DNA from 4 places in the Streptomyces sp. NPDC002640 genome. Region 1 is predicted to be linked to each of the others. Evidence: riboswitches for the same ligand, from Rfam matches in the RefSeq annotation. Region 1 holds a riboswitch; each other region holds the start of a gene.

What was found. A riboswitch is a leader RNA that binds a small molecule or an ion and turns the genes downstream of it on or off. The one in region 1 is predicted to bind cobalamin.
Region 2: linked by a shared signal. The riboswitch ahead of ACWD3O_RS12945 (ABC transporter substrate-binding protein) and the one ahead of ACWD3O_RS23820 (hypothetical protein) in region 1 are both predicted to bind cobalamin.
Region 3: linked by a shared signal. The riboswitch ahead of ACWD3O_RS12970 (GHMP family kinase ATP-binding protein) and the one ahead of ACWD3O_RS23820 (hypothetical protein) in region 1 are both predicted to bind cobalamin.
Region 4: linked by a shared signal. The riboswitch ahead of ACWD3O_RS02025 (energy-coupling factor ABC transporter permease) and the one ahead of ACWD3O_RS23820 (hypothetical protein) in region 1 are both predicted to bind cobalamin.

What each region holds. Positions count from the first base shown of each region.
Region 1 is NZ_JBSFVZ010000019.1:109,690-114,652, reverse strand. It holds gene ACWD3O_RS23840 (MFS transporter) at 1-689, opposite strand, end outside; gene ACWD3O_RS23835 (YcxB family protein) at 816-1,340, shown strand; gene ACWD3O_RS23830 (alpha/beta fold hydrolase) at 1,565-2,332, shown strand; gene ACWD3O_RS23825 (DUF1028 domain-containing protein) at 2,352-3,194, opposite strand; cobalamin riboswitch at 3,259-3,463, shown strand; gene ACWD3O_RS23820 (hypothetical protein) at 3,528-4,406, shown strand; gene ACWD3O_RS23815 (precorrin-8X methylmutase) at 4,403-4,963, shown strand, end outside.
Region 2 is NZ_JBSFVZ010000008.1:58,436-63,398, forward strand. It holds gene ACWD3O_RS12935 (ABC transporter ATP-binding protein) at 1-335, opposite strand, end outside; gene ACWD3O_RS12940 (FecCD family ABC transporter permease) at 341-1,468, opposite strand; gene ACWD3O_RS12945 (ABC transporter substrate-binding protein) at 1,465-2,499, opposite strand; cobalamin riboswitch at 2,542-2,722, opposite strand; gene ACWD3O_RS12950 (class I SAM-dependent methyltransferase) at 2,854-3,603, opposite strand; gene ACWD3O_RS12955 (MFS transporter) at 3,610-4,851, opposite strand; gene ACWD3O_RS12960 (ATP-grasp domain-containing protein) at 4,844-4,963, opposite strand, start outside.
Region 3 is NZ_JBSFVZ010000008.1:64,582-69,544, forward strand. It holds gene ACWD3O_RS12965 (cysteine synthase family protein) at 1-970, opposite strand, end outside; gene ACWD3O_RS12970 (GHMP family kinase ATP-binding protein) at 967-1,872, opposite strand; cobalamin riboswitch at 2,076-2,315, opposite strand; gene ACWD3O_RS12975 (ferric reductase-like transmembrane domain-containing protein) at 2,534-3,529, shown strand; gene ACWD3O_RS12980 (TMEM175 family protein) at 3,665-4,288, shown strand; gene ACWD3O_RS12985 (hypothetical protein) at 4,354-4,938, opposite strand.
Region 4 is NZ_JBSFVZ010000001.1:440,856-445,818, reverse strand. It holds gene ACWD3O_RS02045 (helix-turn-helix domain-containing protein) at 1-764, shown strand, start outside; gene ACWD3O_RS02040 (DUF397 domain-containing protein) at 761-952, shown strand; gene ACWD3O_RS02035 (response regulator) at 1,096-1,845, shown strand; gene ACWD3O_RS02030 (GNAT family N-acetyltransferase) at 2,136-2,696, shown strand; cobalamin riboswitch at 2,744-2,929, shown strand; gene ACWD3O_RS02025 (energy-coupling factor ABC transporter permease) at 2,960-3,658, shown strand; gene ACWD3O_RS02020 (energy-coupling factor ABC transporter substrate-binding protein) at 3,655-4,281, shown strand; gene cbiQ (cobalt ECF transporter T component CbiQ) at 4,287-4,963, shown strand, end outside.

The DNA.
Region 1 (4,963 bases):
GCGATCAGGGGCAGCAGGTCGTAGGCGAAACGCTGGCCGGTCATCGCCCCGCGGTCGCGCATCCGCCGCCACAGGAAGTACGAGGCCCCGGCGATCACCAGGACGGCCGCGATGTCCAGGCCGTGGAAGAGCAGCCAGCCGAAGAAGCTCAGCGAGTCGAAGGTCAGCAGCTTCACGCCCCACATGCGCCACTCGTACGAAGGCCCGGGGCCGGTGGGAGAGGTGAACGTGAACCAGCCCCAGGTCAGCGGGAAGGTGATCACCGCGGCCAGCACACAGCCCCAGAACACCAGCTGGTGGGCCGCCCACCGGGCGTGCGAACGGGCGCCCAGGAACTTCTGGAAGCCGAGATAGGTGGCGATCATCCGCGGCACCGCGGTGGGGGCGCGGCGGAAGTTCGCCGCCGAGAAGAAGGAGCGCCAGCCCTGCTTGAACAGGCGGCGCGCGGCCGGCGCCGACACCCACACGGTGTACCGGTACACCAGACCGAAGACGAGGAAGACGGAGGCCGCCGCGTACGGCAGCAGCGCCGAGTCGAAGTCCCGCAGCAGTCTGCTGCCGAACACGATGGCCAGGATCAACAGGACGGCGGCCGCGGTGCCCGCCAGGGTCGCCCGGCCGGTCACCGAGAGCCGGTCGAGCCGTCGGGCCGGCCCGGGCGCGACGGGCGGGGGGTTGGACTCGCTCACACGGGCACACTAGGAGAGGGTGGGCCAGGAGTGCCCCATTTGCGCCTTCGGGCGGGTATGTCTCACTCCACCGGTCCCCCCGACCGGCACCACCTGGCCCGCGACAGAACAGGCAGCGAGACGCACGTGACCATCGACAGCCGGCGGAACGTTCCGCGCACCGACCGCATGGACATCCGCCACACCCCCACCGCCCGGGACTTCCGCGAAGCCCATCGCGCCCACGCGCGCGGCACGTCGGCAGGGCGCAGACGGCTCGCCGTCACCCTCGCGCTCACCGTCGCGGTCATGGCCGTCGGCATCCGCGGCGGCGCGGTCACCCTCCTGTCCCTGCTGATGGGCGCCGCCTACCTGTTCTTCGCCCTGGTCGCCCTGCCCCGGGCCCAGGCGGGACGCGCAGCCGCCAAGGCCGCCGAGGAAGGCGGGCAGCGGGTCCGTCTCGACGAGGCGGGGGTGCGCCTCACCACCGGCGCCGAGCAGCGCAGGTACGCCTGGACCGACATCTCCCGCTACCTGGAGACCCCGCGCCTCTTCCTCCTCGTCGGCGCCGACCGTGCCGCCCCCTGCCTGGCCGTGCTGCCCAAGGAGGGCTCCGGGGACCGGCTGCGCACCCTCCTCGACTCCCGGCTGAACCCCTCCCGGACGGACTGACCGAAACCCCGGCGCGGGCCCGGCCGCGCGTGTGAGGCTTCGGGCATGCGCGCAGGCGATCACGCCACGCCGTCCCGGCGCGGCACTCCGGGCGGTCGCCGATGACGACCACGCACCGGCCGCCCGCCGCCCGAGCCGCGCCCCCGGCGGCCCTGCGGCGCGGCCGCGGTATCGAGGCCCACCGGGACGACGCTTCGCGCGAACCGACCGGGAAGGAGCCCGACATGCCGTTCTTCAAGACCTCCGACGACATCGAGATCCACTACCAGCTCTGGGAGACGGAGTCCGACCGGCCGCTGGTCCTCCTGCACCACGGCTTCATCGCCGACGCCGACGTCAACTGGGTCGCCCCCGGCATCGTGCGGGTGCTCACCGAGACCGGCCGCCGGGTCCTCGCACTCGACGCCCGGGGCCACGGACGCAGCGGCAAGCCGCACGACCCCGAGCGCTACGGCGAGGCCCGCATGTCGGAGGACCTGCGCGAGCTGATGGACCTCCTGGACGAGGACGCCTACGACCTCGCCGGCTACTCCATGGGCGCCGTCGTCAGCCTGCTCACCGCCGCCCGGGACACCCGGATCCGCCGCCTGGCCGTCGGCGGCGTCGGAGCGGCGGTCGTCGAACTCGGGGGAGTGGACAGCAGGGTCGTCGGCGGGCCCGCCCTGGTGCGGGCGCTGACCACCGACGACCCCTCCACCGTCGCCGACCCCACCGCGGCCGGCTTCCGGGCCTTCGTCGACGCCCTGGGCGCCGACCGTCTCGCCCTCGCCGCCCACGCGCGGGCCATCCACCAGGAACCCATCGCGCTCGACGGGATCACCGCGCCCACCCTGGTCCTCGCGGGCGAGGACGACCCGCTCGCCGCCCGGCCTGAGGTGCTCGCCGACGCCCTTCCCGACGCCACCCTCAGGACCGTGCCGGGCGACCACTCCACCGCCGTCGGGGCGCCCGCCTTCGTGGCCGAGCTGGCCGCGTTCCTCAACACACCCTGATCCGCGGTCGGGCGGTGTGCTACCCCACCGGGTCGCCCGCCGCCCGCAGCCGCTCCAGGACCAGCGGATCGATCGCCCCGTCGACCAGCCGCTCCTCCAGGTTGGCGATCCCGGCCCACTCGCCCAGCGCCGCGTCCACCTCCATGCCGCGGTGCCCGAGCGCGGCCAGCCGGTCGGCGACCTCCCGCGCCAGCTCGCCCGTCAGCGGCAGCAGCGTCGCGGGATCCGGCCTGCCGAAGTACAGGTCGTGCAGGTCCAGCAGCCGGCCCAGCTCCGCCGACGGATCGGCGTGGTCGTCCACCCGCAGGTCCACCAGCACGTCGCTGCCGCCGCCGTACCCGCCGCCCGGCGTCACCACCAGCAGGGCCGCGCTCTGCCGGCCCCGGCTGTCGCCGCCCGCGCGGTCGCCGGCCAGCAGCGCGGCGTGCAGCCGCCGCGCCAGCGGCAGGTCCGGACCCGACTCCAGCCACGCCCCCTCCATCGACCGCACCACCTCCGGTCCGGTCAGGATGTTGCCCTGGATCGCGTAGCCGGGGCCCGAGACGCCGCCCGCCCAGGTCATGCACGCCCGTCCCGTCCAGGTCGCCGAGCCGCCGTCCCGGTCGACGATCCCGGCCTGCCGGTCGTCAGGGCGCTCGTCCCCGGCGAGCAGCGCGTCCAGGGTTTCCCGGGCCGACCGCCCCTCGTCCAGCAGGCGCATGCCGTCCGGCCGGTAGGCGAGATTGGCCAGCGCCTGCGTCGCGAGCGCGCCCACCCCCGCCCGCGCCGCCGGAACGGCCGCCCCCACGGCCAGGAACTTCGACGCGACGGCGACCCCGAAGCAGGTCCCGTCGGCACTGCGCGCAGCGATCGAGAAAGTCATGGCCGGACACTAACCCCCCGCGGCCCCCCGCTTCGAGGCCCCCGCCCACGGCCCCGGAACGGCACGGTAGGCTCATCGGGCCAGTCGAACTCCACGAGGTGGGGTCAGGGAACCCGGTGCGACTCCGGGACTGACGCGCAGCGGTGAGGGTGACGGTCGGGCACGCGTGGGCGCGGTGAGCGCAGCGCAGCCACTGGAGCGACGCTCCGGGAAGGCGCCCGTACCGGAGGAACCCGAGTCCGAAGACCTGCTGGCGCTGGCGGTGACGGGCCGCCAGGTCGACCGCGGGCCCCGCGAACGGGTCCCTGACCTCGAAGGACTCGTGTGTCCCCGATGGATTCCGCGTTCAGCTCCGCACGCCGTGCACGGCGCGACCGCTGCCCGGGCGTGCTCCGCCCCTGGCCGGCCGACGACGGCCTCCTGGTCCGTCTCCGCCTCGTCGGCGGCCGCCTCCCCACCGACTCCCTCACCGCTCTCTCGGCCGTCGCGCAACGCCACGGCGACGGCCGGGTCCACGTCACCGGACGCGCCAACCTGCAGATCCGCGCCCTGCCCGGCCACCAGGGCCGCCTCGGCACCGCCGTCCTGGCCGCCATCGAGGAGACCGGCCTGCTGCCCTCACGCACCCACGAACTGGTGAGGAACATCATGGTCTCGCCCCGCACCGGAGTGACCGGCGGCCGCGCCGACCTGCGACCGGTGGCCGCGGAACTCGACCGGCTGCTCTGCGCCGACCCGGCCCTCGCCGGGCTGCCCGCCCGCTTCCTCTTCGTCCTGGACGACGGCCGCGGCGACCTGACGACCCGCCCCTGCGACCTCGGTCTGGTCGCCCTCGACGCCGGCGGCGCACAGCTGCGGGTCGGCGACACCTGGGGACCGGTCGTCCCGCTGACCGGGGCGGCCGCCGCCCTCACCGGCCTCGCCCGGGACTTCGTGGACGCCCGGGGGATCGGACCCACGGCGCCCTGGCACGTCGTCGAGCTGGACGTCCCCCTCACGGAGCCCGTGCCCCCGGACCCAGGACTGCCCAGCCCCGCGCCACCTCTGCCACCGGGCCCCCTCCCCGAGGGCGGCCGCCACGTGCTCGTCACCGACGCGGGCATGTCCCCGCAGCTCGTCGCCGAACTGGCCGACGAGGCCCGCGCCGCCGGCGCGGGCGAACTCACCGTCACCCCCTGGCGCGGAGTGATCGTCCCGGGAGCCGCCGCATGACCACCACCACCGGCGCCGGTACCCCGGCGCCCCGCCGACCCGACCGCCACTACGACTACATCGCCGACGGGCCGGCCATCTACGTCGACTCCTTCGCCACCATCCGCCGCGAGGCCCGCCTGGACCACATCCCCGCCGAGGCCGAACGCCTCGCCGTGCGGATGATCCACGGCGCCGGACAGGTCGACCTGGCCGACGACCTGGTGATCCACCCCGGCCTGGTCGGCGCCGCCCGCGGCGCCCTGCGGGCGGGCGCCCCGATCCTCTGCGACGTCACCATGGTCGCCACCGGCGTCACCCGCGGCCGCCTCCCCGCCGACAACGATGTCGTCTGCCTCCTCGGCGACGACCGCGTACCGGACCTCGCGCGCCGCTGGCACACCACCCGCACCGCCGCGGCGGTCTCCCTGTGGGAGCCGCTGATGGAGGGCGCGGTCGTCGCCGTCGGCAACGCGCCCACCGCCCTGTTCCACCTGCTGGAGATGCTGATCGACGGCGCACCCCGGCCCGCGGCGATCGTCGGCTGCCCGGTCGGCTTCATCGGCGCCGCCGAGTCC
Region 2 (4,963 bases), on a different contig from region 1:
TCGAGGAGCCGCTTGTGCGGGGTCCGGCCCATCGCGACGACCTCCCGCACGGTCAGGTCGAAGTCCGCGCCCTGCTCCTGCACCACGGCCGCCACCGTGCGGGCCAGCCGCCGGACCGGCATCGACCAGGCGTCGACGCCGTCCACGTCCACCCGGCCGGAAGCCGGGCGCAGGGCGTGGTAGACCGCCCGCAGCAGACTGGACTTGCCGCTGCCGTTCGGCCCGACCAGGCCGACGACCTCGCCGGGGCGGGCGGTCAGCGAGACGTCCCGCACCAGGTGATGGGCGCCGGCGGTGAGGCTGACGCTCTCGACGACGAGTTCCGTGCCGCTCATGCCGCTCATGTCCCTCCTCGGTCGGATGCCCGCCGCCCGTCGCGGCGCAGCAGCCACAGGAAGAACGGGCCGCCGCACAGTGCCGTGAGCACGCCGACGGGGATCTCCGTGGGCGCGGCGACCACGCGTGCGGCGATGTCGGCCCAGACGAGGAAGACCGCGCCGCCGAGGGCGGCGGTCGGCAGCACCCGGCGGTGGTCTCCGCCGACGACGAGGCGGACGACGTGCGGAAGGATCAGACCGACGAAGCCGATCGGCCCCGCCGCCGCGACGAGGACACCGGTGATCAGGGAGAGCAGGACGAACATGCGGGCACGGAAGCGCGCGACGTCCAGCCCCATGGTGGTCGCGGCCTCCTCGCCGGCGAGGAGCAGGTTCAGGTTCCGGGCCTGGACCATGAGGGCGCCGACGCCCAGCAGCAGCGCCGCGCCGGGCAGCCACAACGTGCTCCAGTTCACGCCGCCGAGGCCGCCGAGGGTCCACGCCAGGACCGCGCGGGCCTCGTTGCCGTGGTCGGTGGTGAGCAGCAGCAGGTCCAGGATCGCGGTGAGCACCGCGGCGATGGCCACCCCGGACAGCACCAGCCGCGTCGACGTGATCCGGCCACCGGTGCGGGCGGTGGCGTAGACGAGCACCAGAGCCCCGAGGGCGCCGATGAACGCGGCGACCGACAGCGAGAACTGCCCGAAGACGGTGACACCGCCCACGATCACCGCCACGGCGCCCAGCGAGGCACCGGAGGAGACGCCGAGCAGGTAGGGCTCCGCGAGCGGGTTCCGGATCAGCGCCTGCAGGGCGGTTCCCACCACGGAGAGACCCGCGCCGGCCACCGCGCCGAGCAGGACGCGCGGCGCGCGCACGTCCAGCACGATGGTCTCGCGCGCCGCGGACCAGTCGGGTGTGGCCCGGCCGAAGCCGAGCGCGTGCGTCACGATGCCCCACACCTGGCCGGGCGGCACCTGCACCGAGCCGATGGCCAGTCCGGCGGTGACGGAGACGAGCAGCAGAGCGGCCAGGATGAGCAGCGTGACGGGGAGGGAGACCGGGCCCGGCTGCCGGTCGCCGCGCCCTGGCGTGTGCGCGGGCCGCTCGGCGCCGACGCGGCTGTCGGCGTCGGCGGCCGAGGGCGTCACCCGAAGCTCTTGGGGTGGATGCCGCGGGCCAGGTCGGCCACCGCGTGCGCGGACCGTACGCCGACCAGTGTGGCGGTGAGCGGCAGGACGACGAACCGCTCGTTCCTGATCGCCGGCACGTCCTCGAGGGCGGGCTGCGACAGCAGGAACCTCTTCTTCTCCTCGACGCTGCCCGCCCCCGCGTAGTCGTAGATCGCGATGACCTCGGGCTTGCGCTCGACGACCTGTTCCCAGGAGACGTCGCCGAAGACGTCGTCGAGGTCGGCGAACACGTTCTCGCCGCCGGCCAGCCGGATCAGTTCGGTGCCGAGGCTCTCGCCTCCCGCCGTGAACGCGCTCTTGTCCCCGCTGTCGTACACGAAGACGGGCACCTCGGGGGCGTCCTCGACGGCGGCGGAGGCCCTCTCGACCTCGGCGCGGAGGTCGGCGATCAGCGCGTCCGCCCGGTCGGGCACCCCGAAGATCCGGCCGACGGTACGGACCTCCTCGTAGGTGTCCTCCATCGTCACGTGCTTCTCGCCGCAGTACTCGCGGTTGAGGTGGGTGTCGATGCCCGCGTCGGCGAACGCCTGGCGGGAGCGGCCCTCGTTCTCGGCGAAGGCGCTGCCGTAGCCGCCGTAGACGAGGTCCGGCTCGGCGTCGAGGACCGTCTCGAACGACGGTTCCTTGGGCGCCAGTTGCTCGATCGAGTCGAAGTCCTTCCGCAGCTCCGGCAGGACGGGGGAGTCCGGGAAGGAGGTGCCCACCATGCGGTCCTTCAGCCCGAGGGAGAGCATGAGCTCGGCGGGGTGCTGGTGGATGGTGACGACGCGGGACGGCGGCTTCTCGAACGTCGTCCGCACCCCGCAGTTGTCGATGGTGACGGGGAAGCCGTCGGCCGACCGGGCGGGCGCCTCGGCGTCCTGGTCGGCGGTGGGTCGCGACGGTCCGCAGCCCGCCGTCGACAACACGGCCGACAGGGCGAGTACCGCGGCGGGAGTCCGCAGGGCCTGACGCCTGCGCGAGCCGGGGCGGTGGGGAGATCGGGGCATGACGGCGTGCACGTTGAGCCTCCTGGGGAGTCCGCGCTCCTCAAAACGGGCCCGCGACAGGCCAGTGTCCTGACTCCCGGATCGGCGCTTCTCCCCTGCCTTCCCACGCGGTGCGCGGTGGCCTGTCGAAGGGTGCACTCCCCGGTCACAGTGGCGGGACCGTGCCGGATTCGCACCGGCTTCCTGTCTCCCGTCGCGGTGATGACCCGCTGATCCTACGGTCGGTCAAGTCCGGTGCGCAAAGGGCGCCGGATCTCCCGGACGTCCCCGCACCCCCGTCACGGCTCTCCCCGCTCCCCCGTCACGGCTCTCCCCGCACCCCCCTCACCGCTCTCCCGTCACCGCTCTCCCCCGTCACCGCTCACGCACCGCCCGCAGGACCAGCCGTTCGGCGTCCTGGTCGTAGGGGCGGCCGTCGAAGCCGCCGAAGACCTCCACCCGGCCGAAGCCGGCGTCCTCCACCATCCGCCGCAGCTCCACCGCGCTGTAGACGAACCACACCAGCGCGGCCCGCGTCACCCGTTCGCCCCGCACCAGCACCCAGTCGCTGCGCAACCGGGCCCAGTCGTCCAGCACGGTGTCGGTCTGCACCATCAGATCCTCGCCCCGCCGCACCACCTTGGGCGGGGTGACCCTGCGGGCGAGGAGTTCCTTGCCGGCCAGGTCCAGCACGAGCGTGCCGCCGGGTGCGAGACAGGTGTGCATGGTGCGCAGCACGCGGGCGTTGTCGGCCGGATCCTCGAAGTAGCCGAACGAGGTGAACATGTTGAGCACGACGTCGAAGGCGCCCGGCGCCTCGTAGGTGCGGGCGTCGGCCCGCACGTAGGCGACATCGACGCCCGCTTCGGCCGTGTGCTTGCGGGCCCGGTCGAGCATGGCGGGACTCAGGTCCACCCCGGTGACGTCATGGCCCCGGCGGGCGAGCGGCACGGTGAAGACCCCCGGGCCGCAGCACAGGTCCAGCACGCGGGCTCCGGCGGGGAAGGACAGCAGCGGGGAGGTCGCGAGGAGCTCCTCGGCCTGGGTGTGGCGTTGTTCCGAGAACAGGAAGTCGTGGAACTCGGTCCAGAAGTCGTCGTCCTGGAATCCGCCGGTCCGTGGCATGCGGTCTCAGTGCTCCTTCGTGTCGGTCGTGTCTGTCCGTCGTGAGGTGGGGTGTTCCGTCGTCCGGCCGCGCACGGCCAGCAGCACCGGAGGCAGCAGCAGGCACTGGGCTGCGGCCAGCAGCCAGAACCGCCCCGTGTCCCCGGAGTCGGCGGTGAGGCTGTACATCTGGCCGCCGAGCACTCCGCTCGCGCACGCCCCGAGCCCCGCGGCGAGCCGTTGCTGGCCGAAGACCACGGCGTCCGACCGCGGGCTGCGGCGCAGTGCCTCCAGGTCGTTCTTGAGGAACAGGACGATGTCGCCCAGGGTGATCAGCGCTCCGCCCGCCAGCAGCGCCGGCCGGGTGCCGATCGCCAGGACGGCCAGTCCGGCTCCCAGACCGGTGAAGCCGGCCGTGAGGGCCGCGGGGTACGACATGCGCCCGATCGCGTCCGACGCGAGCGGCTGGACGACGATGACCAGGGCGAAGCAGAGCAGCAGGACCAGACTGTAGAAGGTGCTGGAGGCCCGCTCGACGGCGTACACCGCCAGGTAGTGCTGGAAGTGGAAGTAGAGGTAGAAGGCGATCGCGTTGGCGGCGAAGGGCAGGAGTGCCACCCCGGCCAGCAGACCGCCGCGCCCGGCCGTCCCCGGGTCCGCCGCCCTTCCCCCGGGCGCGACCGGGAGCCGCAGGTGGCCCGCGGTGACCAGGACGAAGAGGGCGGTGACGGCGGTGAAGAGCCAGCCGGGGGAGGACAGGACGAACGGTCCGGCCACCAGTGGCCCCACGGCCATGCCGGCGTTGAGGGCCGCGTTGCCCGCCGACAGGAAGGCCGGCCGGAACCCGTCGTCCACGCCGTGCACCAGGTAGGCCTTGTTGGCGGGCAGGTACAGAGCCGCGCCGCAGCAGGTGAGGACCAGTGCTCCGACCGCCAGCGGCGGCCAGCGCAGCGCCAGCAGGAGGCCGAGGAACCCGGCCGTGCGGATGAGCAGTGCCCACACCATCGTGCGGCGCAGTCCGATCCGGTCCGCCAGGGCCCCGCCCAGGATCCCCCCGGAGAACTGCACCAGGGACGCCGCCGCCAGCACGACGCCCACCGTGCCGAGCCCCATGCCGAGCCGCTCGTGCAGGAACACCGACATGAACGGCAGGACCATGAAACTGCCGAGCGGGATGAGGAACGAGCTGAGCAGCAGGAACCGCAGCGGGCCGTCGAGCAGGGCCGGCACGGCCCGCAGCCGCACGGCTCCGGGCGTCGCCTCACCCACCGGACGTCTCGCGGCCGGTGCCCTCCCCCGGCGGCGACGGCTCGGTGAGCACGGTCAGGGCGTTCGCCGCGGCCACCGCGTGGTGGGTGGCCAGTTCGGCGGTCTCGGCCTC
Region 3 (4,963 bases), on a different contig from region 1:
CCGTGGACCACGGCATGGACATCTCCTCGGGGCCGGACACCTCGGCCGGTTTCAGCGCCGAGGGATCCAGTGCTTCCGCGTGCCGGGCGAACACCCGGTCGACATAGCGGTGTCCGGTGTCGGCTCCGATCACCAGGTGTAATCGGTCGGGATGGCGGCGGGTCTCGTAGGTGGCGGCCAGGTATCCGGCGCCGGTGGACAGCCCGGCGAACACGGCATGGTCGCGCAGCAGGGCGATCGTGCCGGACATGGCGTGGGTGAAGTCCAGCCAGTGGACGGCGTCGTAGAGGTGGTGGCGAACGTTGTCGAAGACGATCGACGACCCGATACCGGCGATGATCGCCTCCGGGTCGTCGTGGTCCTGGCTGCCGAAGGTGACGCTGCCGAAGGGCTGGACACCCACCAGCCGCACCGAGGGGTCCGTGGCACGCAGGCGTTCCACGATGCCTCCTGTCGACGCCCCCGATCCCACGCCGCCGACGACGGTCAGCCGGGTGTCCGGGAACGCGGTCGTGACGCGGTCGGCGACCTCCTGGTACCCGAGGTAGTGGACGTCGTCGTGGTACTGGCGCATCCAGTGCCGGTCCGGGTGGGCGGCCAGGATCTCCTTCACCCGCGCCACCCGTAACTCCTGGTCCAGTTTGAGGTTCTGCGAGGGTCTGACCTGTTCCACGGTGGCGCCGAGGATCTCCAGCTGGGCCCGGGTGGTGGTGTCCACCGTGGTCGACGCGACGATGTGGCAGCGCATCCCGTAGCGGTGGCAGGCCAGTGCCAGGGCGTAGGCGTAGATGCCGCTGGAGCTGTCGACCAAGGTCTGCCCCGGGCGGATCGTGCCCCGCTCCAGGAGATGACGGACGGCGGCCAGCGCCGAGTAGATCTTCATGGACTCGAACCGGATCAGGACGAGGCCGTCGGACAGACGGACCAGGTCGGGGATCTTCAGGGCGTCCGCGATGTGGGGGTGGATCATCCGTAACCTCCTTGGGCGAAGGAACACTGATGGCCTTGTGAGCGGAAGAACGCGGAGACGTCCGCCTTGACGTCGGGGCCGGGGCGGCCGCGGAAGAGGTAGCCGATCACCCGGCCCGTGTGGGCGACGAAGACGCCGTCGGCACCGAACCGTTCGCGGCGGGCGAGCAGGGCGTCGAAGGTCGTCTTGGGCAGCACCTCCTGGGAGAGGACGGCGCTGGTGGTGGCGGCGCGGGCGATGACGACGGGGTCGCGTGAGGCGAACCCCTTGAGGAGATCGGCCAGGCACCGCTCGTACTCCTCGCCCCGCCTGCGGTAGTGCGCCACGAGTTCGGCGGTGACGGCGGAGGTGTCCACCGTCCCGGGCTCGGTGATGTAGGCGGTGTGGAACCCGAGGTCCGTGCCCAGCCGCTTCACCACGCGATGCCGGCCGCTCAGGTGAAGGGCGAACTCGTCGAGGAAGACGCTGTCGGACCGTTCGATCGCCGACAGGATGCCGAGGACGACGTCCAGGTCGTAGGGCAGCCCGAAGACCCGGAACAGGCAACGCAGGGTCGCCACGATGTCGGCGGTCGAACTCGCCATTCCCACGCCGACCGTCAGTTCCGAGTGGGCGCTCCAGCGGCCCGGCGGCAGCGTGAGCCCGAAGTGCCGCAGGAAGAGGCCGACCGCCGCGGCGGACTTCTCCCCGACGGGCAACGTGCTCGACGGTTCCGCCCCGGGGGTGAAGTGCACCCAGGAGTGCCGGTCCACGGGAAAGGACACCACGGCGATGTCCGGCTCGCCACCCGCCCGCAGCGGGCCCTGGTACAGCTCGCCCAGGGTGCCGTGGCAGACTCCGGACACCATGGCTGCGGGCGTGTGCCCGGGCAGGGGGTGCTCCTCGGCGGATGTCAGCACCATGCGGTCCGCCCCGTCGCACGGCGGAGCGCCCCGCATCCCCCGGGGCCCACGACGGATCGCACGGTCACGGACACGTCCTCCTTCGTGGTCCCGGACTGCTGAGCGGGACAGGGCAGGAGGCGCGGCACAACCCGTGCCGTACGCTGTACGGCCGTCCGTACCGCCAACCCGGTCCACGAGGTCACCGTGTACAACCCGCACGCCAGGTGCGGGCGCAGTGGCAGGTCTTCGGACTCGTGGGCCGGCCCTCCGGAGGTCCGGCGAAGCGCCTGCGGGCCGTCGGTTCCCCGGCTCTCGTCCCTGAGAGGCCCGGTGCTGCCGACGGCTGTCGCTCCCACTCACCGCTGCGGGACAGTCCCGGGTTCGCACCGGGTTCCCTCTTGCGTCGCGCCGCCCGACGCCTGACCGGGCAGGAGGCGCGAACCGACTGCAGGCATCAGGTTAGGGGGGCACGATCCGCGGCGGCAGTGGCGCGTGACTGGTTGTCCGAATGCCGTCGGCGGCCATGAGCGCTCCACAGCCATAGGAGGGCCCGGCCGGTCATCCGGAGTCACACTGGCCGAATGACGCCTCGGTGAAGCACACCCGCCTCGATCACACTGGTGACGCCCACCACACCCGCACACCGAGCATCGGTGTCCCGCGCTCACCGGAGGTCCAGATGTCGCCCACGACGCCGTCGGGAGACGACGGCACGACCGCCCTGCCCGTCCGTGAGGGACCCGCGGCCGGCCGGGTCACCCTGCGCACCGACCTGCGGGCCGCGGTGCCCGACGCGACGGCGGCGGTCCTGGTCACGGCCGCCGTCTTCGTGTTCCTGTGGGCGCGGATGGGCTCCGGCGAGTCGGCGACGGTCGCGATCATGCCGTTCATGGACGACCCGGCCACGTACTGGATGTACCTGCTCAGCCAGGCCTTCGGGTGGTCGGGACTGCTGTGGGCCTGGGGCACGGTCATGCTCGGCCTGCTGCTGTCGGGGCCGAGACCCGGCCGATTACCCGTCTCCCGCCAGGTCCTGGAGCGCTGGCACCGCACCACGAGCCTGACGACGATGGCTCTGATGTTCGCGCACGCGCTGATGTTCGCGGCCGAACTCGTCCGCTACGAGACCGAGTTGACGTGGCTGAAGCGGCTGTGGACCGGTTTCGCCGACTCCTTCGTGCCCGGCTGGTACGACTCCGGGACCGGGCAGATCGCCATCCCCATCGGCCAGGCGGCCCTGTATCTGGCCGTGCCGCTGGGCCTGCTCTTCTACGTCCGCAACCGCATCGGCGCCACCACCTGGCGGCGGCTGCACCGCTTCGTGATCGTCGTGTACGTGCTGAGCGTGTGGCACACGCTGCTGTACGGCACCAACGTCTGGTACGGCGAGTGGCCCCGCACGGTGCTGTGGCTGCTGCAACTCCCCGTCGCCGTGCTGCTGCTGGTGCGGTTGCTGAGACCCGCCCGCCGCGCGGAGCGACTGGGCGCCCCGGGGCGGGGTGCGGGCGGTCCGGGGGGCTCACTGCCGGGGTGGACGCTGCGGGCGGCGGGCAGGGTTCTCGCCGGGGCCGTGGTCGTCGGCATCCTCGTCGTGGTCGTCTCCGGTCATGACGGAGGCAGGGAGCGGCCGGCCGAGGCTCCGGCGAGCAGCCCGCACGAGAAGGAGACGGAGTGATCCGGTCGGCCACCGCAGGGCTATCGCCCGCCGCGTCCCCCGGCACCCCCTGATCCGGAGTCCGGTCCACGACACGCGGGCGGCCGGTGGCGGTGGTGCCGGGGGACGGCACGCGGGTGGTGCTACCACGGGAGCATGGATACGGGCCACGGGCACACAGCCGCCGCTCCGGAGCAGAAGTACCTGCCGAAGCACCGGGTTCTCGCGTTGACCGACGGCGTGGTGGCCATCGCCATGACGCTGCTGGTGCTCGACATCGACGTGCCCGACGGGCTACGGGGGCGGGCCCTGTCGGACGCGCTCGGCGACGTGCAGGGCCAGGTCGGGACGTTCCTGTTGAGCGCCGCCGTGATCGCCCTGTTCTGGCGGGCCCACCACTCGGTGCTGCGCGAGGCGGAGTGGATCAACGGCACCCTCTTCTGGTGCAACGTCGCCTTCCTGGCGCTGATCTCCCTGATCCCCTTCCCGACGAGGGTGCTGGCCGACTACGGCGACCGTCCCCTCGGCCCCGGCCTGTACGGCGTGGTCATCGGCACGGCCGCCCTGGTGCTGTACGTGATGGCCGTGCGCATCGCCCGGGAACCGGGGCGGCGGAAGCCCTTCCCGCCCTTTCCCGCGCAGGCGTGCGTCTTCCTCCTCTCCGTGGTGATCGCCCAGTTCTCCCCCGTGGCGGCCCTCTACAGCTGGATCGCCGCCGTGCCCCTCTCCGTGCTGGCCCACCGGCACGCCACCCGCACCGCCCGGGCCACCCAGCCGTGACGGTGCCGTTGTTCCGGGTCGCGGCGCCGCTCCCGGCCGGCGGTGTCCGGCCCTGACGTACGGACTCACGCGGTCCGGCGCTCCAGCTCCGCGCGGTACAGCTCCTCCGCGACGTCCTCCGGTGCGGGGTCCGCGACCGCCTCGGCGAGGTCCGCCCAGGACCTCGCCGACACGGGTATCCCCAGCCGCGCGAGTTCCTCCGCGACCTCGGCGAACAGGTCGTCGTCCTCGTAGGCGATCTCGCCCAGGAATGCCTCGGAGAGCGTCCGCCCGGCCTGCACCAGGGAGGAAGCCTCGGTGTCGACCATGACGACCGGCGCGGGCGCGTCCTGCCGCTGTCGCGGGTGCGTCCAGTAGCCGAAGCAGAGGCCGTCCTCGTGCACGGCGACGACCTTCAGGAACTCCGTCATCCGCTCGAACGCCGCGCAGGTCGCCATGATGTCGGGGTCCTGGCGGTCCTGCTCGGTGAGGTAGCTGTGGTCCGTCAGCATGTGCCGCTCACCGGGCTCCAGCACCGTGATGCCGTACCGCTGGAAGGGGTGGCCGCTCCCCTCCCACTGGGCGGTCGCCAGGATCCGCAGGTCCTCCGGCACCGCGGACCCGCCCAGCCGCTCCCGCGAGAACGCCGCCAGCCGCTCGTCCAGCACCATCGCCCCTCCCCTGTGTCCGAGTCCG
Region 4 (4,963 bases), on a different contig from region 1:
CGCTGCGGGAGCAGGCCCGGCTCACCCAGGAGGAGTTCGCCCACCGGGTGCAGTACTCCACGGCCTACGTCGCCAAGATCGAGCAGGGGAAGAGGTTCCCGCCGAGCGACCTGCCCGCACGGGCGGAACCGGCGCTCGGGGCCGCCGCGGCCAAGGTGCTGGGCGCCGCGGCGCGGAGCCTCACGCGGAGGGCGGGGCTGGCGTCCTGGTTCCGCCAGTGGGCGGGGATCGAGGAGGAGGCGGTGTCTCTGTACGCATACGAGGCGTGCGCGATCCCGGGTTTGCTGCAGCCGGAACCGTACATCCGGGCCATCTTCGAGCGCAGGTTGCCGCACCTCTGCGAGGAACAGTTCGAGCGTCAGGTCGCCGCTCGCCTGGAACGCCAGCGCCTGCTGGCTGAGCGCCCCAACACCGAGTTCTCGTTCGTGATCGAAGAGGCCCTGTTGCAACGCCGGCTGGGAGGCGGTGAGGTCACTCGCGTGCTTGTCGACAACCTGCTGGAACAGGGACAGCGCCGCAACGTGGAGATCCTGATCATGCCGCTGTGCCAGGAGGACCACTCAGGGTTCGAGGGGCCGCAGTACCTGGCGGAAACCCAGGACAACAAGTGGGTGGGGTACGTCGAAGCGCACGACACCAGCGCTCTCGTGACCGACCCGAGACTCGTCAGTGCGATGCTCCGCCGCTATGGAAAGATGCGCTCGCAGGCTCTCAGCCGCACGGCCACCGCAAGCCTGCTGGAGCAAATGCGAGGAGCGCTATGAGCACCACCGAACTCGTCTGGTTCAAGAGCAGCTACAGCGGCGGCGGCGGTGGCAACTGCGTCGAGGTGGCCCTGACCCAGCAGGCTGTGCACGTGCGCGACTCCAAGGACACCCGGATCCAGCCCCTGCTCCTGTCCCCCACCGCCTGGGCTGCGTTCACCGCGCACACCGCCGACACCGCCTGCTGAGTCCGAGCATCTGCGGCGGTGTCAGGGGGGCGTCAAAGTTCGGCGGTGGGGTCGTATGGAAGGCGTCAAAAAGTACGATGTCCCGCTGAACTGCGCGTTTCCTGGTGAGGTCAGGTTCTTCCGACCCTCGTGCAGGAGCCGCCATGTCTTCCCTGACCGTCGACGCACCGGTGACGGCCGACCGCGGTGGCGGGGACAGGGACCCCGCGGCGACGCGGGTGCTGGTGGTGGAGGACGATCCGCAGATCGCCCGCGCGCTGGTGCTGAACCTGCGGGCGCGGGGGTACCGCGTGGACGCGGCGCCCGACGGGTTCACCGCCCTGCGGTTGGCCGCCGCGCGCCGGCCGGACGTCGTGCTGCTCGACCTGGGGCTGCCCGACATGGACGGCGTCGAGGTCACCGAGGGTCTGCGCGGCTGGACCCGGGTGCCGATCCTGGTGCTGTCCGCGCGTCAGGGCTCCGACGAGAAGGTCGCCGCGCTGGACGCCGGGGCGGACGACTACGTGACCAAGCCGTTCAGCATGAACGAGCTGCTGGCGCGGCTGCGGGCCGCGGTGCGGCGCACCCGGGCGGTGTCGTCGGAGCCGGAGAGCAGCCTGGTGGAGACCGGCTCGTTCACCGTCGACCTGGTGGCGAAGAGAGCGACCCGCGAGGGCCGGGAGGTGCGCCTGACGCCCACCGAGTGGCACCTGCTGGAGATCCTGCTCACCCACCCCGGCCGGCTGGTCAGCCAGAAGCAGCTGCTGCACGAGGTGTGGGGCGCCTACCAGAGCAACAAGACCAACTACCTGCGCGTCTACATGGCCCAGCTGCGCCGCAAGCTGGAGGCGGACCCCTCGCACCCCCGCCATCTGATCACCGAGCCGGGCATGGGCTACCGCTTCGAGCCCTGAGAGAGCTTGAGGGCCCCTGAGGAGACCCTGACGGGCCCCTGCGGAACCGGCGGAGGCCACCGCCGGGGGACACGGGCGGGGCGGACGGCGCACTTCCGGGGGTGGGGGCGCGGCGGATGCGTCTGGCGTCGGAGGGTGCGAAGGAGTGTGGCGCCCGTGCGGGCGGGCGGTGAGCCGGTGCCGCCGGGGCGGCGGCCGTGGCAGCGGGGCGGAAAAGCGGCTGACAGGGGCGGGTGGCGGGGGACAGGATGCGCGTTCGTGCCCGTCGCCCGTCGCCCGGAGGCCCTGCCATGACCGATGCACCGCCCGAGCAGCTCGACCAGCCCGCGTTCCCGGAGCGGATGGAGCTGCGCGGGGAGGGCCTCGTCCTCCGTGACTGGACGGAGGACGACGTGGCGGCGATGCCGGCCCTGTTCGACCACCCCGACATCGCCTACTGGACGCCCATCGTCTCCCCTTTCGACGAGAAGGCGGCCGAGCAACGGCTGGTGCGCACCCGGCAGTTGCGGGCCGAGGGGAAGGCCGTGCTGCTCGCCGTCACGGAGGACGGCGGGGCCCCGCTCGGCGAGGTGATGCTGCGGCGTGCGCCGGAGGGGACGGAGATCGGGTACGCGGTGGGGCCCGCGCACCGGGGCCGGGGGCTCGCGGCCCGCGCGGTGCGGGTGATGGCCTCGTACGCCTTCGAGGAGCTGGGGGCGCGGCAGGTGATCCTCGAACTGGAGGCGGAGAACGCGGCCAGCGTCGCCGTCGCCACCAGGGCGGGGTTCCGGCTGCTGGACGTGCCGCTGATCACCGGGGAGGAGAAGGGGCGGCCGTACGTCCTGCAGACCTGGGGTCTGGACCGTCCCTGACCCGGCGGAGCGGCGGGAGGCTCGCTTGTCAGTAAGCGGCTGCCCCATTACTGTCACAACGCCTTGGTGAACGGGAAATCCGGTGTGATGCCGGTGCGGCCCTCGCCACTGTGATCGGGAAGTCCGGCTCCGGCCCTCGCGGGCAGCCACTGGGTCCTCACGGACCCGGGAAGGCGGAGCACGGGCGTGTGGTACCCGTCAGCCAGGAGACCGGCCAAGGCGCGTCGTCCATCCACGAGGTGCTGGAGAGGGTCTGCTGAGCCATGCACATAGCCGAGGGGTTCCTTCCTCCGGTGCACGCGGTCGCCTGGGGCGCCGCGTCCGCGCCGTTCGTCGTCCACGGAGTACGCCGACTCACCCGTGAGGTGAGGGAGCATCCCGAGAGCACGCTCCTGCTGGGAGCCTCGGGTGCCTTCATGTTCGCTCTGTCGGCGCTCAAGTTGCCTTCTGTGACCGGTAGTTGCTCGCACCCCACCGGGAGCGGGCTGGGGGCGGTGCTGTTCCGGCCCCCGGTGGTGGCGGTGCTGGGCACCGTCACCCTGCTGTTCCAGGCCCTGCTGCTCGCGCACGGCGGGCTGACCACGCTCGGGGCCAACGTCTTCTCCATGGCCGTGGTCGGCCCCTGGGCCGGGTACGGGGCGTACCTGCTCGCCCGGCGGTGCGGGGCGGGGCTCGAAGTCGCGGTGTTCTGCGCCGCGTTCGTCGCCGACCTGAGCACCTACTGTGTGACCAGCGTGCAGTTGGCGCTGGCGTTCCCGGACCCGGCGAGCGGATTCGCGGGCGCGCTGGGCAAGTTCGGCTCGATCTTCGCGGTGACGCAGATCCCGCTCGCGGTCGGCGAGGGGCTGCTCACGGTGCTGGTCGTCCGGCTGCTGGCGCAGTCCAACGGCGGGCAACTGGCGCGGCTGGGGCTGCGTCCGGGCACCCGCGGCAAGGCCGACGCCGAGGCGGTGGCCCGATGAGCCGGAACGCGCGGATCAACCTGCTGCTGGTGCTGGGCGTCGTCCTGCTGGCCGTGCTGCCGGTGGCGTTCGGACTGGGGGACCACAAGGAGGAGCCGTTCGCCGGCGCGGACGCCGAGGCGGAGGTGGCGATCCAGGAGATCGACCCGGACTACCGGCCGTGGTTCTCCCCGGTCTACGAGCCGCCGTCGGGCGAGATCGAGTCGGGTCTGTTCGCCCTGCAGGCGGCGGTGGGCGCGGGAGTGGTCGCCTACTGCCTGGGGCTGTGGCGGGGACGGCGCCAGGGCGAGGCCAGGGCGGTGGCGGCCCTGGGGACGGCCGCCGGGTCGGCTGTCGGGTCGGCCGCCGGATCCGCCACCGGGTCGGTGACCGGGTCCGCCGCCGGGTCGGTGACCGGGTCCGCCGGTTCGGCCGCCGGGTCGGCTGCCGGTTCGGTGACCGGGTCGGCTGCGGGGTCGGGGGCCTGGTCCGCCGCCGGTTCGGCTGCCGGGTCGGGGGCCTGGTCCGCCACCGGGTCGGTGACCGGTTCGACTGCCGGTTCGGCCGCCGGGTCGGGGGCCGAGGGTGCGGACGGGGCCGCGGGCGAGGGGCGCGGGGACGCGCCGGGCTCCGGACGGGTCTGACGCCGGTGCTGTCGATCGACACGGCGGCGCACGGCAGTCGCTGGCGCCGCCGTCATCCCGTGGACAAGGCGGTGCTCGGGTTCGGGCTGACCGTGCTGGCCGTCTCGCTGCCGCCCTGGCCGGGCGCGGCGCTGGTCCTGGCGGCCGCGCTGGCGCTGCTGCTGGGGCCGGCGCGGGTGCCGGCCGGGCGCCTGTGGCGGGCGTACCGGGTGCCGCTGGGGTTCTGCCTCACGGGCGCGGCGACGCTGCTGGTGAGGGTCGGCGGTCCGAACGGCCCGCTGGTGGGGCTCGCCCCCGACGGGCCGGTGCGCGCCGGGGAACTGCTCCTGCGGAGTTCGGCGGCCTCGCTGGGGGTCCTGCTCTTCGCCTTCACCACGCCGATGTCGGACCTGCTCCCCCGCCTGGTGCGGGCCGGGGTCCCGCCGGCGGTGGTGGACGTCGCGCTGGTCACCTACCGGATGACGTTCCTGCTGCTGGAGTCGGTGCGGCGGGTACGGCAGGCGCAGGCCGCGCGGCTCGGGCACACCACCCGGGCGGCGACCTGGCGGTCGCTGGGCGGGCTCGGGGCCACCGCGTTCGTCCGGGCCTTCGACCGGGCGGGGCGGCTGCAGGACGGGCTCGCGGGGCGGGGCTACGACGGGACCCTGCGGGTGCTGGTGCCGTCCACCCGGGTCTCCGCGGC